3 regions of the Priestia veravalensis genome follow, and region 3 is predicted to be linked to each of the others. Evidence: riboswitches for the same ligand, from Rfam matches in the RefSeq annotation. Region 3 holds a riboswitch; each other region holds the start of a gene.
The links. Region 3 has a riboswitch for thiamine pyrophosphate ahead of thiC (phosphomethylpyrimidine synthase ThiC). Riboswitches for the same ligand answer to the same signal wherever they lie in the genome.

Region 1 (4,866 bases), on a different contig from region 3:
ACTTAAATATAAAAACGCTCACGTATTTAACGAAGCTATTCTTACCAGAAATGGTGGAGCGTAACCAAGGGCGAATTCTTAACATTGCATCAGTAGCTTCTTTTTTACCTGGACCATTGATGGCTGTTTACTATGCAACAAAGGCCTATGTTTTATCGTTTACTGAAGCGTTGGAGAATGAGTTGAAAGATACTAATATAACCATTAGTGCGCTTTGCCCAGGGCCTACTAAGACGGGCTTTAGTGACCGAGCTAATTTAAGTGGCTCAAAATTATTTGAATCAGGGGCTCTCCATGTGGAAGATGTAGCGAAAGTAGGTTATGAACAATTCATGAGAGGGAAAACGATTATTATACTTGGAGCAAAGTTTAAAGTAGCAACTATGCTGCCGAGGTTTTTCCCACGTAAGCTTATTACAAAAGTTGTAAGAAGTATGCAAGAAGTTAAGTAAGAGAGGATAGGTAGCATGAGTACACGCGCAGTGGAATTATTTCGATCCAGTATTCCTGTTTTTCAAGCACTAAGCGATTCAGCGAGACAGGACATTATTTTATTATTAGCAGAAAAGGAACCGCTAACGGTCAATGAAATCGCAAAAGAATCAACCCTCTCTCGACCAGCAGTTTCTCATCACTTAAAAATATTACGTGACCAAAAGCTTGTAAGTATTGAGCAAAAAGGAACGCAGCGTTATTATTCACTCGCATTAGAAGATGCGGTAGGGCTATTAAAGGAATTAATTTCAACAATTGAAAAAGAATGTTTATGATCAAAGAGGTGAAGAAATGAAGCATAGTGAGTATTACGTTACAGATGAGAACATTATCAGCAATATTGTCGAAAAGCAAAAGCGGTACTTCTATGAACAAAAGACAAAGTCCAAAGCCGTGCGAGTGCAGGCACTAAAGGATTTGCAATCCATGATTAAATCCAATGAAGAAGTAATTATGGAGGCGTTGAAAAAAGATTTAAACAAATCAGAAATAGAAGCGTATGCTTCTGAGATTGGCATTTTGTTAGAAGAAATTCGCTTTACGCTAAAGCATTTAGACGGCTGGATGAAGTCTAAAAAAGCAAAGACAGTCATGACTCATATTGGTTCAAAAGGATATATCATCCCGGAACCTTACGGAGTGACGCTCATTATTGCACCGTGGAACTACCCGTTTCAACTAGCTATTTCACCATTAATTGGCGCTATTGCAGCGGGCAATACAGCAATTATTAAGCCGTCGGAACTGACGCCTAATGTTTCAAGGGTAATGGAAGAATTGCTTGCCAAAACGTTTGACCCTTCGTTTGTTACAGTTATAGAAGGAGCTGTGGAAACGACTCAAATCTTATTGAAGCAACCGCTGGATTATATTTTCTTTACAGGAAGCGTCAACGTTGGAAAAGTCATTATGCAAGAAGCAGGAAAGCAGCTCATTCCAGTCACGTTAGAGCTAGGAGGTAAGAGCCCTTGTATTGTGCATAGAGATGCAAATGTTGAACTTGCGGCTAAGCGCATCATGTTTGGTAAAAGTATGAATGCTGGTCAAACATGCGTTGCTCCAGACTACTTGCTAGTTCATAAAGACGTAAAGGTTCAGCTTATTGCACAGCTACAGAAAGCGGTAACGCAGTTTTATGGCGAAGATGTACTCACAAGCGGGCGTTATGGCAGAATTGTCAGTGAGAGACACTTCGATCGTTTAATTGAGTTTTTACAAGATGGAAAAGTTGTAATTGGCGGTAATTATAATGAAGAAACGCTCCAGATTGCTCCAACCGTCTTAGACGAAGTAAAATGGGATTCAAGCGTTATGCAAGACGAAATTTTCGGTCCAATTTTACCTCTTATTGAATATGAAAGTGTAGATGAGGTCGTAAGTGCAGTTCATCAAAAAGCAAAGCCGCTAGCTCTATATTTGTTTTCAGAAAGTGAAGAGGTTCAGCAGCAAATTATTAACACGGTTTCATTTGGGGGAGGGTGCATTAACGATACGATTATGCACCTGGCAACGCCGCACCTGCCATTTGGAGGAGTTGGAGAGAGTGGAATCGGTCAATATCACGGTGAGGCAAGCTTTAAAACGTTTTCACACTTTAAAAGCGTGCTGAAGCAAACAACAAAGTTTGATTTTGCCTTTAAGTATCCGTCTGATAACCAAAGTCTAAAAACGATTAAAAAGTTTTTGAAATAACGTCAAACGAAAGGGCTTCTTTATAAGAAGCCCTGTTTGTTATGAGTGCACGATGGTTTGAGATAGAGGCCATTGCTCTTGTTTGTAGGCCATGTCCCAAAATAGATACTCAAGTTCGCAACTTTTGATAAAATGCTCTTTCATACGTCTACGTTCCTCAGCTGAAGCTTTTTCTGCTAACTCATCTAATTTGTCACAAAACCATTTTGTCGTTTCTTTCATTTCTCCATTGGTATAAAAGGAAATCCATTCGTAAAAAGGGTGATCCGGTGTTAAGTTCACTTCGCCTGCAATACGCTCGCCAATTTCAACGTATGTCCATGGACATGGCAGTAGCACAGCAATAATTTCACCTAGTGTCCCTGTATGTGCGACCGTCATCATGTGGCTAATATAATGATTTGCTGTTGGTGCTAAGGGCTGATGCTTCATATCTTCATAACGAATGCCAGCTACTTTACAAAAATTATTATGAGGATGGACTTCACTATGTAAAACAATTGAAATACCGTTATTAAACACTTCCATTTCATCACGGGTACTACATTTTGTTAACGCCGCACCGTATATGCGAACAAAAGCAGTTAAATATTCATAATCCTGTGACACATAATGAATTAAAGCTTCTTTTGGAACTTTTCCTTCCTTAATACCTGCAACAAATGGATGTTGAAAGATGGAATCGTAAATGTAAGCTGCTTCTTTGCGTAATTGAGCTGAAAATGACAATTGATATTCCTCCCTAATTGAATCCACAAGGAATGCACTTATAAATGTAGGCAATAACAAAAAAACACCCCATTATATGGAGTGGTAAAGACAGTTGTTGGTGTATTACACGACAACGCCGTACCACTTTCCTACGCTGGTATAAGCCAGATCAGGTTCAAAGGGATCAAGATTCCTTGTCTCAGCCAAACGGCACCCCTAGTGGATTCTTTCATTTTATTCTTATTCAATTTAACATAAAAAAAAGAATTATACAAAAGTTTAGAAAAAACGGTTCAAAAGTAATGGAAAGTAGTAGTTTGAATAGTGATATTTTAAAAAAATAAATGAGATAAATTACATATGAAACTAGTAACTAAACGATTGAAGTAGTTAATGAAAAAATGAGAAAATTGTCACGAATCTTGTCGGAATGTGCAAAGGCTGTGCTATCATGCTATAATAATTGTAAGTTCGTTACGTTTAAACAAGCTCAATTAAAGAATTAAGCTACAAATTGAAGAGGTATTTAGCTGAAGCTAAATGGCCTTTTCAGTTTGCCTAGTTTAATATAAATTAGTCCTGTCAATTTAGTAGGAATTATATTTTTTAAGGAGGTTGTTTAATGAATCTATCAGCATGGGATTTATTTGTGGATCTTGGTTTCATCTCACTGTTATTAGTGGCTGGTACCATTATTCGAGCAAAGGTCAGGTGGGTACAAAACTTATTTTTACCTGCGAGTATTATTGCCGGAATATTGGGTTTAGCATTAGGGCCAAACGGTATTGGCCTCATTCCATTCACTGATCAAATTGGAACTTATCCAGGTATTCTAATCGCGGTTATTTTTGGTGCAATTCCAATTGCAACTCAAAGTGTAAAGTTTAAAGAAATAGCGGGTCGCGTAGGTAGTATGTGGTCGTATTCTCAAATGATTATGCTAGCAATGTGGGGCGTCGGTTTACTATTTTCATTGCTGCTATTAAATAACGTTTGGGGAGATTTAAACTTAGGATTTGGCTTGTTATTAGCAGCAGGATTTATCGGTGGACATGGAACAGCGGCTGCTGTCGGAGATGCGTTTGCAAAGCAAGGATGGGAAGAAGGATTATCGCTAGCGATGACATCAGCAACAATTGGTGTTATTTGCTCAATCGTAGTAGGGTTGGCGTTCATTAAATATTATTCGAAAAAAGGTGAAACAAATTATCTTGCAAGATTTGAAGACTTACCACGAGAATTAAGAACAGGATTAATCCCCCCTGAAAAGCGCACTTCTACAAAAATGGATACGGTATCATCGATTGCTGTTGATCCACTTGTCTTACATGTGGCTTTAGTGACAATTATCGCATTAGGTGGCTACTATTTAAGTGAGCTAGGTCAAACGTTATTGCCTTCAGTAACAATACCGGCTTTTTCACTAGCTTTTCTTGTAGGTTTAGCTATTAAAGGTATTATGAAGAAAACGAATAGCGATCAGTATATTAATGCAGATGTAATGAACAGAATTAGTGGAAGTGCAACAGACTTCTTAGTTGCGTTTGGTATTGCTTCTATTAGTTTATCAGCGGTAGCAAGCTATATTGTACCTTTTGCACTGTTATTATTATTCGGTCTGTTGTTTGCATGGTTTGTATTCCGAGTTCTTTCTGGCAAGTTCTTTGGTCCAATTTGGTTTGAACGAGGAATTTTTACTTGGGGATGGATTACAGGAACAACGGCAATGGGAATCGCACTATTGCGTATCGCGGATCCTGAAAGCAAAAGTAAAACACTCGATGATTACGCGTTGGCATATATACCGATTGCGCCGGTAGAGATTCTCCTTATTACATTTGCTCCATTAATGATTGCAACGAGCCAGCATTGGTTGTTTGTGCTTATTACAATTGGAGCAAGCATAGCTATTTATTTATTTGCCATGTTAAGAGGATGGGTTAAAAACGAAAAGAAATCATCCAGTCA
Region 2 (4,866 bases), on a different contig from region 3:
GCGTGCTTTACGGTGATCAGGTGGATCTAACAGCGTTAGTTTGGTATCTCAGTTACCGGAATTACTTCTTGTTTCATTGTTCGTTCCTCCTTCTATAGAGATGGAAAAGAGTAAATGCTCTCTAAACTTTTTGTGCATACAGTTCGATAAAATGAACCTATAGTTCAAAATGTACCTTAATTATATAGGGGGTATTGTTTGCTCATCAACTGAAATAGAAAAGTTGAGCGTAAAGAAATGAAAAAATGCAAATGATATCCATATGTCGATGTGCTAGCTGAAATATACATTTGTAGCCCTACTCATAAGAACGTGATAGGATATTAACTAGAATTGAGATATAAAGGCGGTATGAAAGATGATTAAAGCAATTGTGTTTGACTTTGATGGATTAATTGTAGATACAGAATCAGTTTGGTATGAAGTATACTGCGATATGCTAGAACCTCGTGGCGTACATTTGAAAATTGAAGAGTTTGCGTCTTATATAGGAACGGATACTAAAGCGCTTTACGACTTTTTATATGAGCAGTTTGGTCGTGAATTAACGAAGGAAGAAATTGCAAAAGAGTCATTAAAGCGTCACCGAGAAAAAATGAAGCAGCTTGCAGCTCGTGAAGGCGTTCTTGAGTATTTAAAAGAAGCGAAAGAATTAGGACTGAAAATTGGTTTAGCTAGCAGTTCAGACCGTGCATGGGTTACGTCGTTTTTAAAGGAATTAGATCTCCTTGGTCATTTCGAAGTGATGCAAACGCGTGGCGACGTGGAAAAAGTTAAGCCAGATCCAGCTCTTTATAAGCAAACAGTTGAAAAGCTAGGCGTAAAACCTTCTGAAGCCATTGCTTTTGAAGACTCAGCCAACGGTGCAAAAGCTGCGATTGCTGCGGGTTTACAATGTGTAATTGTGCCGAATCGTCTCTCTGCACATTTGACGTTTGAAACGTATCACTTACGCATTGCCTCTATGAAAGAGAAGTCGTTGCAAGAAGTAATTGAACAGGTAAGTCATTAAAAAAGTGAAGCTAGCATTAGCTCCACTTTCTATGGTTCTAAGTGTATTTTTGGGAACGGAATACGAGGCGGTTGTATTACTGTCCAACTTGTCAAAAGAAGTAAGTATAGAAAAGGAGGGATTCTAAGCTGAATAGCTCGTCCCTAGTCTTCTATACTTGGTAGGCATCCGATAGAATTAAACATAACGCTATTGTGGCTTTGAAGGTCAAATTAGAATTCTGCAAATTGTATTGAACTATATAAGGTAGTGTGGTACAACTAATAGAGGTAATAATCAGATAGTTTTACAAAAAAATAGTCATTATCAAACCACTAGGGGTGCTTTTCAAAGCTGAGAGAGACGCTTGTCTTAACCCTTATAACCTGAACTAGGTAATACTAGCGTAGGAAAGAGGTATTGTGTGCTACATCTATGACTTTTACGTGATGTAAGAGGGATACATGTGTATATTCAAGCGCTTCTTTTCTATGAAAAGAAGCGCTTTTTTATGTGGTTTAGAAGGAGGGAATTGGTATGAATATTACGGATGTAGTAAAGCAAGTAGATGACAAACGAGATGAGCTTATTGAACTTTTGACCAAGCTCATATCTTACAAAACACCAGCACCACCTGCACGTAATACAAAAGAAGCGCAGAGCTATATTGCGCGGCTGTTGGAAAGCTATGGTTTTGAAACAGATATGTGGGACGTGTATCCAAATGATCCTAACGTTGTTGGAACATTAAAGGGAACAAATCGAAGTGGGTACCAGAGCTTGATTATTAATGGACATATTGATGTTGCAGCTGTTAACGAAGACGAAGGATGGGATGCTGATCCGTTTCAAGCGAGGTGCGGTGAAGAATTTATTACGGGGAGAGGCGCTGCCGATATGAAAGGCGGACTCGCTGGTGCGCTGTTTGCTATTAAGCTTCTACGTGAAGCTGGAGTGGAGTTTCCTGGTGATTTAGTGTTTCAGTCAGTTATCGGTGAAGAGGTTGGAGAGGCAGGTACCCTTGAATGCTGCAAGCGAGGATATAGCGCAGACTTTGCGGTTGTGGTTGATACAAGTGATTTGCAAATCCAAGGTCAAGGTGGAGTCATTACCGGGTGGATAACTGTGAAAAGTAAGCAAACATATCATGATGCCACAAGAAGACAAATGATTCATGCCGGCGGCGGTTTGTTGGGAGCCAGTGCAATTGAAAAAATGATGAAATTAATTGGTGCACTACAAGAGTTAGAGCGCCACTGGGCTGTTGTCAAAAGCTACCCTGGCTTTCCGCCTGGAACAAATACAATAAATCCAGCGGTTATTGAAGGTGGTCGCCACGCAGCGTTTATCGCAGATGAGTGCAGGCTGTGGGTGACCGTTCATTATTATCCAAATGAATCGTATGAAGAAGTAGCGAAAGAAGTAGAAGACCATCTGTTACAGGTTGCAAAAGCAGATCGGTGGCTAAGAGAAAATCTCCCAACGTTTAAGTGGGGAGGAACATCAATGATTGAAGATAGAGGTGAAATTTTCCCTGCATTTGAAGTAGATAGAAATCACCCAGCAGTTCACTCGTTAGTCAGTGCTCATAGAGAAGTGACAATGAAAGAAGCGAAAGTCAACGTTTCTCCAACGGTTACGGACGGTGGCTGGCTAGCTGATGCAGGTATAGCTACAGTTATTTATGGCCCAGGCGAATTAACGGAAGCACACGCTGTTAATGAAAAGCTGTCCGTTGATCAATTACTCGATTACACGAAAGTGATGGTTCAGTTTATTTATGAGTGGCTACATACAAAAAAGGAGAGTGCCTAATGAGATTCAGTGAACGTTTATATGAAAAAGTAAAGCCTATTTGGAAGCAAACGCATGAGTATCCCTTTGTAAAGGGGATGGGAGAAGGGACGTTAGAGCAAGAGAAGTTTCGCTTTTATATGGTACAAGATTACGTGTATTTAATTGATTATGCAAAGCTATTTGCACTTGGAGCAGTAAAAGCAACAGATGTTCAAACGATGGGGAAATTTGCAGCGTTATTACATTCAACGATCAACGAAGAGATGGAGCTACATAGACAATATGCAAAACGTTTTTTAATTACTCCTGAAGAACTAGAAACAGCAGAGCCCGCGCCAACAACGCTTGCTTACACGCACTATATGCTTCACGTTTCTCAAAACGGAACGCTAGCTGAGCTTGTTGCCGCACTGCTCCCGTGCATGTGGAGCTATTGGGAAATTGGCAAAGAGCTTTCCACTCAGCCTGGAGCAGCTCATGAGCTTTATAGTGAGTGGATTCACATGTACAGCTCAGCTGAATTTGGTGAGCTTGCGACTTGGTGCATCGATCTAATGGATCAGCTAGCAGAAGGAAAATCAGAAGCAGAGCTTAACAAGCTAGAAGAAATCTTTATTAATACGACGCGCTTTGAATACTTATTCTGGGATATGGCTTATGAAAAAGCGATGTGGCCTGTTCATGTATAAAAAAGCTTTGGAGTTTGAAAAGGTGACTTTCTCATATGAAGAAAGCAAAGGAGCAATCTTAGAATCTCTTAATTTTGATATTAAAGAAGGAGAGTTTGTCAGCATTGTTGGTGCAAGCGGTTCAGGAAAGAGCACGCTTTTTCGACTCATTACCGGGTTAGAGATAGAGCAGACGGGAAGGATTTTAATTAATGGTCAGCAGCATCATAGTAGATTGGGTCATGTGGGATACATGCCCCAAGAAGATCTTCTTTTACCTTGGAGGACGATTCTAGATAACGCTGCTTTACCTTTAGAGTTAAAAGGAGTAGCGAAGGGAAAAGCATATACACAAGTAAAAGAGCTGCTAAGTGAATTTGGGTTAGAAGGGTATGAACATCGATTTCCTGCCAATTTATCAGGAGGAATGAAGCAGCGGGTTTCGTTTCTTCGTAGCGTGCTAAGCGGGTCAAACGTACTTTTGCTAGATGAACCGTTTAGTGCCTTGGATGCCATTACTCGTCTATCCATGCAGGAGTGGCTGCTTGAACAGTGGCAAAAGCGTAAGCAAACCATTTTGTTTATCACCCATGATGTACAGGAAGCGCTGTTTTTATCAGATCGAATCTTTATCTTTGATAAGCAGCCTTTAAAGGAATTTCAGCAGGTCAAGGTACCTCTTGAAAGGCCAAGGTCTCTGCAGGATATAGATCGACCAGAGATTGTAAAGCTAAAGCATCAATTGATGGAAGAGCTCAGAATGAAGGTGGATGCATGAAGAAGGTAAAAGAGTGGAGTTCATCTATTATTTTAACGCTCATGTTGCTGCTTATTTGGCAGGTTATCGCTTATGTTGTGGCGATGCCCTTTATTTTACCATCTCCAGTTGAGGTGTGCGTGAGAATATGGGAGCTAAAAGATGTGCTGTTCATTGAACATTTACCTTCAACGCTACGGATTATTTTAATAGGTTTAGCCATTTCAATTGTTGTAGGCGTGGTGGTTGCGATTTGGATGAATAACAACAAAACCATTGAGCGGGCTATCTATCCTATGTTAGTAGCTTCGCAAACCATTCCAATCATAGCGCTAGCGCCTATTTTTGTACTTTGGTTTGGCTATTCAATCTGGAGCAAAGTAGTTGTAACGGTCTTAATTACGTTTTTCCCCATTACCGTTAACACGTTTGATGGTCTTCGCTCAACGAGACGTGAACACGTTGAACTTTTAAAAACGATGGGAGCGACTAAACGAGATCTTTTTATGAAGCTAAGTGTTCCAGCCGCTTTACCTCATTTTTATTCAGGTTTAAAAGTAGCGGTAACCTTAAGCGTTATTGGCGCTGCGATCGGTGAATGGCTCGGTGCACAAGCCGGTTTAGGTTATTTCAGTCGACGGATGATGACACAG
Region 3 (4,866 bases):
GCAAAAGGTACCAATTTTATTCGATTAATTAATTTTAAGAAAAAGCGAATGGAAACAAGCGCTACAATGAAAGCACTAATAAAACCAGCAATGAAAAAAGGCAATGCATCAATTGTGAAATACTGCCAATTTTTGATTAATGATAACCCACTAGCTCCTGCCATGATAGGAACAGCCATAATAAAAGTAAAGTCAGAAGCTGCTCGGTGGCTCATACCCAAAAGTACCCCACCTGAAATCGTAGCACCAGAGCGTGAAAACCCTGGCCATAGAGCGATACATTGAAATAATCCAACACCAATTGCTTGACGATAAGTCATTTGATCTACCGTTTCTGTTTTTGGAATTCTTGAAGCAAAGCGGTCTGCAATAATCATTAAAATTGCTCCTGCAATTAAGCTGACTAACACCGTGTTCAACGAGAACAAATGCTTGTCAATAAAATCTTCAAATAAGAATCCTAATACAGCTGCCGGAAGCAAACCAACGATAACTTGAGAAAGTTTTAATCGATTTGTTACCTGTTCATATTTCTCATTTTTACGATTTAACCCTAATAGATTAATAAAACGATTTCTAAACAAAACAACAACGGCTAGGATCGAGCCTAATTGAATGACAATCTTAAATGTATTAGCAACCTCTGGTGAAAATAGCTCTTTTGAATTCAGCCATAAATCATCTACAATAATCATGTGTCCGGTCGATGATACAGGCGCAAATTCAGTTAGACCTTCTACAATTCCTAAAATAATCGCAACAATAATTTCCCACATTTTTACTCTACCTTTCAAGATTACATAATTTTTTCATCTTCATAGCAAACGTGAATATTCGCTTTTTATCATAATTGTTTGCTGATAAAAACACAATCTTTATTTGAAGAACAAAAAAAGCCCAGTTTGGGCTTTTTTATGGACAATCTTATTTACTATATGATTTAACTTGTTTTGAGTGAACTACTTTACCTTTTAGATTATATAAGCTAAGAAGATAACCGCCCATAGCCCCAGCGATTGCTGGTACTAACCAACCAAATCCTGTGTTATACAATGGCAAAGTCTTTACAAGTTCCCCCCAAGCACCTAAGTTTAACCCTGACTGAAGACAAGCGTCCGTTACGCTTACAATTCCAACGAATAAAATAGATAAAGCATATACACCTTGCTTTCCTTTGATTAAAGAATTCGTTAATGATAGAACAATTAGCATAATAGCAACAGGGTAAATAGCTGTTAAAACTGGAACTGAAATTTTTAGAATCATGGTTAATCCTAAGTTTGCAACAAGTAAACTAAATACGGCAATTGTACTAACCCAAACCTTATATGATACTTTCGGTACTAATTGCTCAAAATACTGACTGCATGAGGTTAATAATCCAACAGAAGTTGTTAAACAAGCTAGCGTAAATACAACTCCTAATAGAACAGCTCCGAACGGTCCAAAAAGCGTAAATACAATGTTCGTTAACGTTATTGCTCCATTTGCTGCATTGGCATGACTAACAGATCCTAAATATGCCAGCATAAGATAAATAATAGCTAGCAACGTTCCTGCAATTACTCCTGCACGAATGGATGATGACATAATACTTTTCGCACTAGTCATTCCTTTTTGCTTCAAAGCCATTGCAATGACAATTCCAAAGTTTAGCGCAGCGATTGTATCCATGGTCGCATAACCATCGGTAAATCCAGTAGCGAATGCTTTTGTGACATAATTACCTGCAGGTTGACCAGCCGGCTCAAAAGGATAAGAAAGGGCACGAATAAAAATAAGTGAAATAAGAACTAATAAAACTGGCGTTAATACTTTTCCAAAGCGGTCAACAAGCTTTGAAGGCTTTAAAGCTAACCAGTAAGCAAGTGCAAAATAACAAAACGTATATCCAAACAGCGCGGCTTTTACATTTACTCCTTCAGGTAAAAAAGGCTGTACGCCCATTTCAAATGCTAAGCTTCCTGCTCGTGGGATTCCTAAAAAAGGTCCAATTGCTAAGTAAATCATGACCGTAAATACAACGGCGAAAACTGGGTGGACTCGGTTTGCTAATGAATGAAGACCATTTGATTTTGCTACAGCAATGACACCCAGGATTGGTAGCCCCACAGCCGATAAAATGAAGCCTGTAACAGCTGGCCACAATTCACTTCCAGCAGACTGTCCTAAAAATGGAGGGAAAATTAAGTTTCCTGCTCCAAAAAATAATGAGAATAGCATTAAACTAATAAACAGTGTATCTTTTCTTGATAAAGCATTCATGTGAGTTCCTCCTAGATTGTTTGTATTTCTGATTTTTCTGTCTAATGTCAATATCACTTTCCACTCGAATCACTCCTTTTTATACACAAAAAAATCCCGTCCCTAAAAAGGGACGAGATATAATTCTCGCGTTACCACCCTCGTTCTACTAAAAACAGCAGCACTCGCCAACGTACGTGTTCATACGTGTTCCTTCTAACGGTGGACGTCCGAATATACTTACTATAAGGCTTCAGCATATTTTCTCAGAGATGATTTTCAGCTAGGAACTGTACGCTAACTTTCAGCAAACGTTAGCTCTCTGGGGAACAGTTTTCATAACCTACTCGTTCTCTTCAACGAATTTATAAGGTGTTTTAATTGAATAAAAATATTTTAACAAAACTTTTAAGATTTGTATACAAAAATTAAAATATTTTATCAATTATATTTTTTCCCATTAATAGTCAGTCTATAAAATGAAACTTCTAGCTAATTCGTTCGTATATACTACTATATTACTTAATAGGAGGCTCTTATACATGAGCGGAAATGTACGTGTTATGAAATGGCTAACGGCTGGGTATGAAGCATTTTTAGGTATTCCTCTAATTGGTGGTGCATTCATCATAAGCTTTTCATGGGGACCTTTAGTATTTGCTTTTTTCCTGCATGCAATTGCTCTATTTTTATCTCATAAAGAAGGTCGTTCAGCTTACGGAAATATTTTGGGGATGGTGACATCATTTGTCGGCGTAATCCCAGTTGTGGGAATGGTTATGCATATTATTACCGCTATTGTTATTGCATTTGAAGCAGCAAAAAGATAAATAACCGCTTGCATTTTTCCCTAATGATGGTAGAATGAAGTCGTCAATTAAATGATTTTCTACTAGGGGTGTCTGATTACACAGACTGAGAGAAGAGTTATTGTGCTCTTTAACCCTCTGAACCTGATTTGGGTTATACCAACGTAGGGAAGTAGTCTTGAAAGAACGGTGTTTTATGCTGTTTTCTTTTTTGTCTATTCCATCGGGCTCTTACATAGAGCCCGATTTTTTTGTTCGGTATAGCTTATTTTCTCAAAATCTACTAGCATAATGGAGGAATAAGTATGTCTAAAGAACAAGTAATCATTTCAATGCAACAGCCGTTTCCAAACAGTAAAAAAGTATACGTGCAAGGGACTCGAAGTGATATTCAAGTACCGATGCGCGAAATCCACCTTTCCCCCACTGTAAACGACCGCGGTGAAGAGCAAAACACCCCCGTTCGCGTTTACGATACAAGCGGCGTATACACCGATCCAGCCTATAGTGTAGATTTAGAAAAAGGACTGCCACCTTTACGCAAACCATGGATTGCAGAACGAAACGATACTTTTTCCTATGCTGGCCGTACCGTTCAAGCAAGAGATAACGGCTATAAAGAAGGCGATCAACGGAACGAAACGAAAAGCTTTCCCCTTATTAATTATTCACCACAAAAAGCAAAGGATGACAGAAACGTCACCCAAATGCATTATGCAAAAAAAGGAATTATCACGCCTGAAATGGAATTTATCGCAATTCGTGAGCAAATGAGTGCAGAAACGATTCGTGAAGAAGTTGCAGCAGGGCGTGCAATCATTCCCTGCAATATTAACCACCCAGAAGTTGAACCAATGATTATTGGAACAAAGTTTCACGTGAAAATTAATGCAAATATCGGAAACTCTGCTGTTCATTCATCAATTGAAGATGAAGTTGAAAAGATGACGTGGGCTACAAGGTGGGGAGCAGATACAATTATGGATCTTTCAACTGGTAAAGACATTCATAAGACGCGCGAATGGATTATTCGAAATTCACCCGTTCCTGTTGGCACTGTCCCAATCTATCAAGCTTTAGAGAAAGTTAATGGTATAGCAGAAGACCTATCTTGGGAGGTTTATCGTGATACACTCATTGAACAAGCAGAACAAGGGGTTGATTACTTTACAATTCATGCAGGCGTACTGTTGCGCTATATTCCACTAACTGCTACGCGAACAACCGGTATTGTCTCACGGGGTGGTTCCATTTTGGCTCAATGGTGCTTAGCACATCACCAAGAAAACTTTTTGTATACACACTTTGAAGAGATTTGCGAAATTTGTAAGCAATATGATATCTCAATCTCACTGGGAGATGGCCTGCGCCCTGGTTCAATTGCTGATGCGAACGACGAAGCTCAATTTGCAGAGCTTGATACGCTTGGCGAATTAACAACAATTGCATGGAAGCATGATGTTCAAGTAATGATTGAGGGTCCTGGACATGTGCCAATGCATCTGATTAAAGAGAACGTTGACCGACAAATGGAAGTTTGCCACGAAGCACCATTCTATACCCTGGGACCACTAACAACTGATATAGCACCGGGCTATGACCACATTACGTCTGGTATTGGAGCTGCAATGATTGGGTGGTTTGGTACAGCAATGCTTTGTTATGTAACCCCAAAAGAACATTTAGGCCTCCCGAATAAAGAAGATGTTCGCGAAGGTGTAATTACCTATAAAATTGCTGCTCATGCTGCTGATCTTGCAAAAGGTCACCCAGGTGCCCAAATTCGTGATAACGCACTTTCAAAAGCTCGATT

Region 1: it holds a riboswitch for thiamine pyrophosphate, as region 3 does, so the genes downstream of both, tenA (thiaminase II) here and thiC (phosphomethylpyrimidine synthase ThiC) in region 3, are expected to answer to the same signal.
Region 2: it holds a riboswitch for thiamine pyrophosphate, as region 3 does, so the genes downstream of both, AS180_RS07150 (acetylornithine deacetylase) here and thiC (phosphomethylpyrimidine synthase ThiC) in region 3, are expected to answer to the same signal.

The regions. Positions count from the first base shown of each region.
Region 1 is NZ_KQ758631.1:80,404-85,269, reverse strand. It holds gene AS180_RS04480 (SDR family NAD(P)-dependent oxidoreductase) at 1-452, shown strand, start outside; gene AS180_RS04475 (ArsR/SmtB family transcription factor) at 468-770, shown strand; gene AS180_RS04470 (aldehyde dehydrogenase) at 787-2,187, shown strand; gene tenA (thiaminase II) at 2,227-2,916, opposite strand; TPP riboswitch at 3,028-3,126, opposite strand; gene AS180_RS04460 (sodium/glutamate symporter) at 3,521-4,866, shown strand, end outside.
Region 2 is NZ_KQ758637.1:64,488-69,353, forward strand. It holds partial or broken gene AS180_RS07140 (cytochrome P450) at 1-45, opposite strand, end outside; gene AS180_RS07145 (HAD family hydrolase) at 359-1,012, shown strand; TPP riboswitch at 1,319-1,421, shown strand; gene AS180_RS07150 (acetylornithine deacetylase) at 1,529-2,806, shown strand; gene tenA (thiaminase II) at 2,806-3,477, shown strand; gene AS180_RS07160 (ABC transporter ATP-binding protein) at 3,470-4,234, shown strand; gene AS180_RS07165 (ABC transporter permease) at 4,231-4,866, shown strand, end outside.
Region 3 is NZ_KQ758635.1:19,984-24,849, reverse strand. It holds gene AS180_RS06160 (undecaprenyl-diphosphate phosphatase) at 1-776, opposite strand, end outside; gene brnQ (branched-chain amino acid transport system II carrier protein) at 925-2,265, opposite strand; T-box leader at 2,371-2,613, opposite strand; gene AS180_RS06150 (hypothetical protein) at 2,787-3,074, shown strand; TPP riboswitch at 3,129-3,241, shown strand; gene thiC (phosphomethylpyrimidine synthase ThiC) at 3,359-4,866, shown strand, end outside.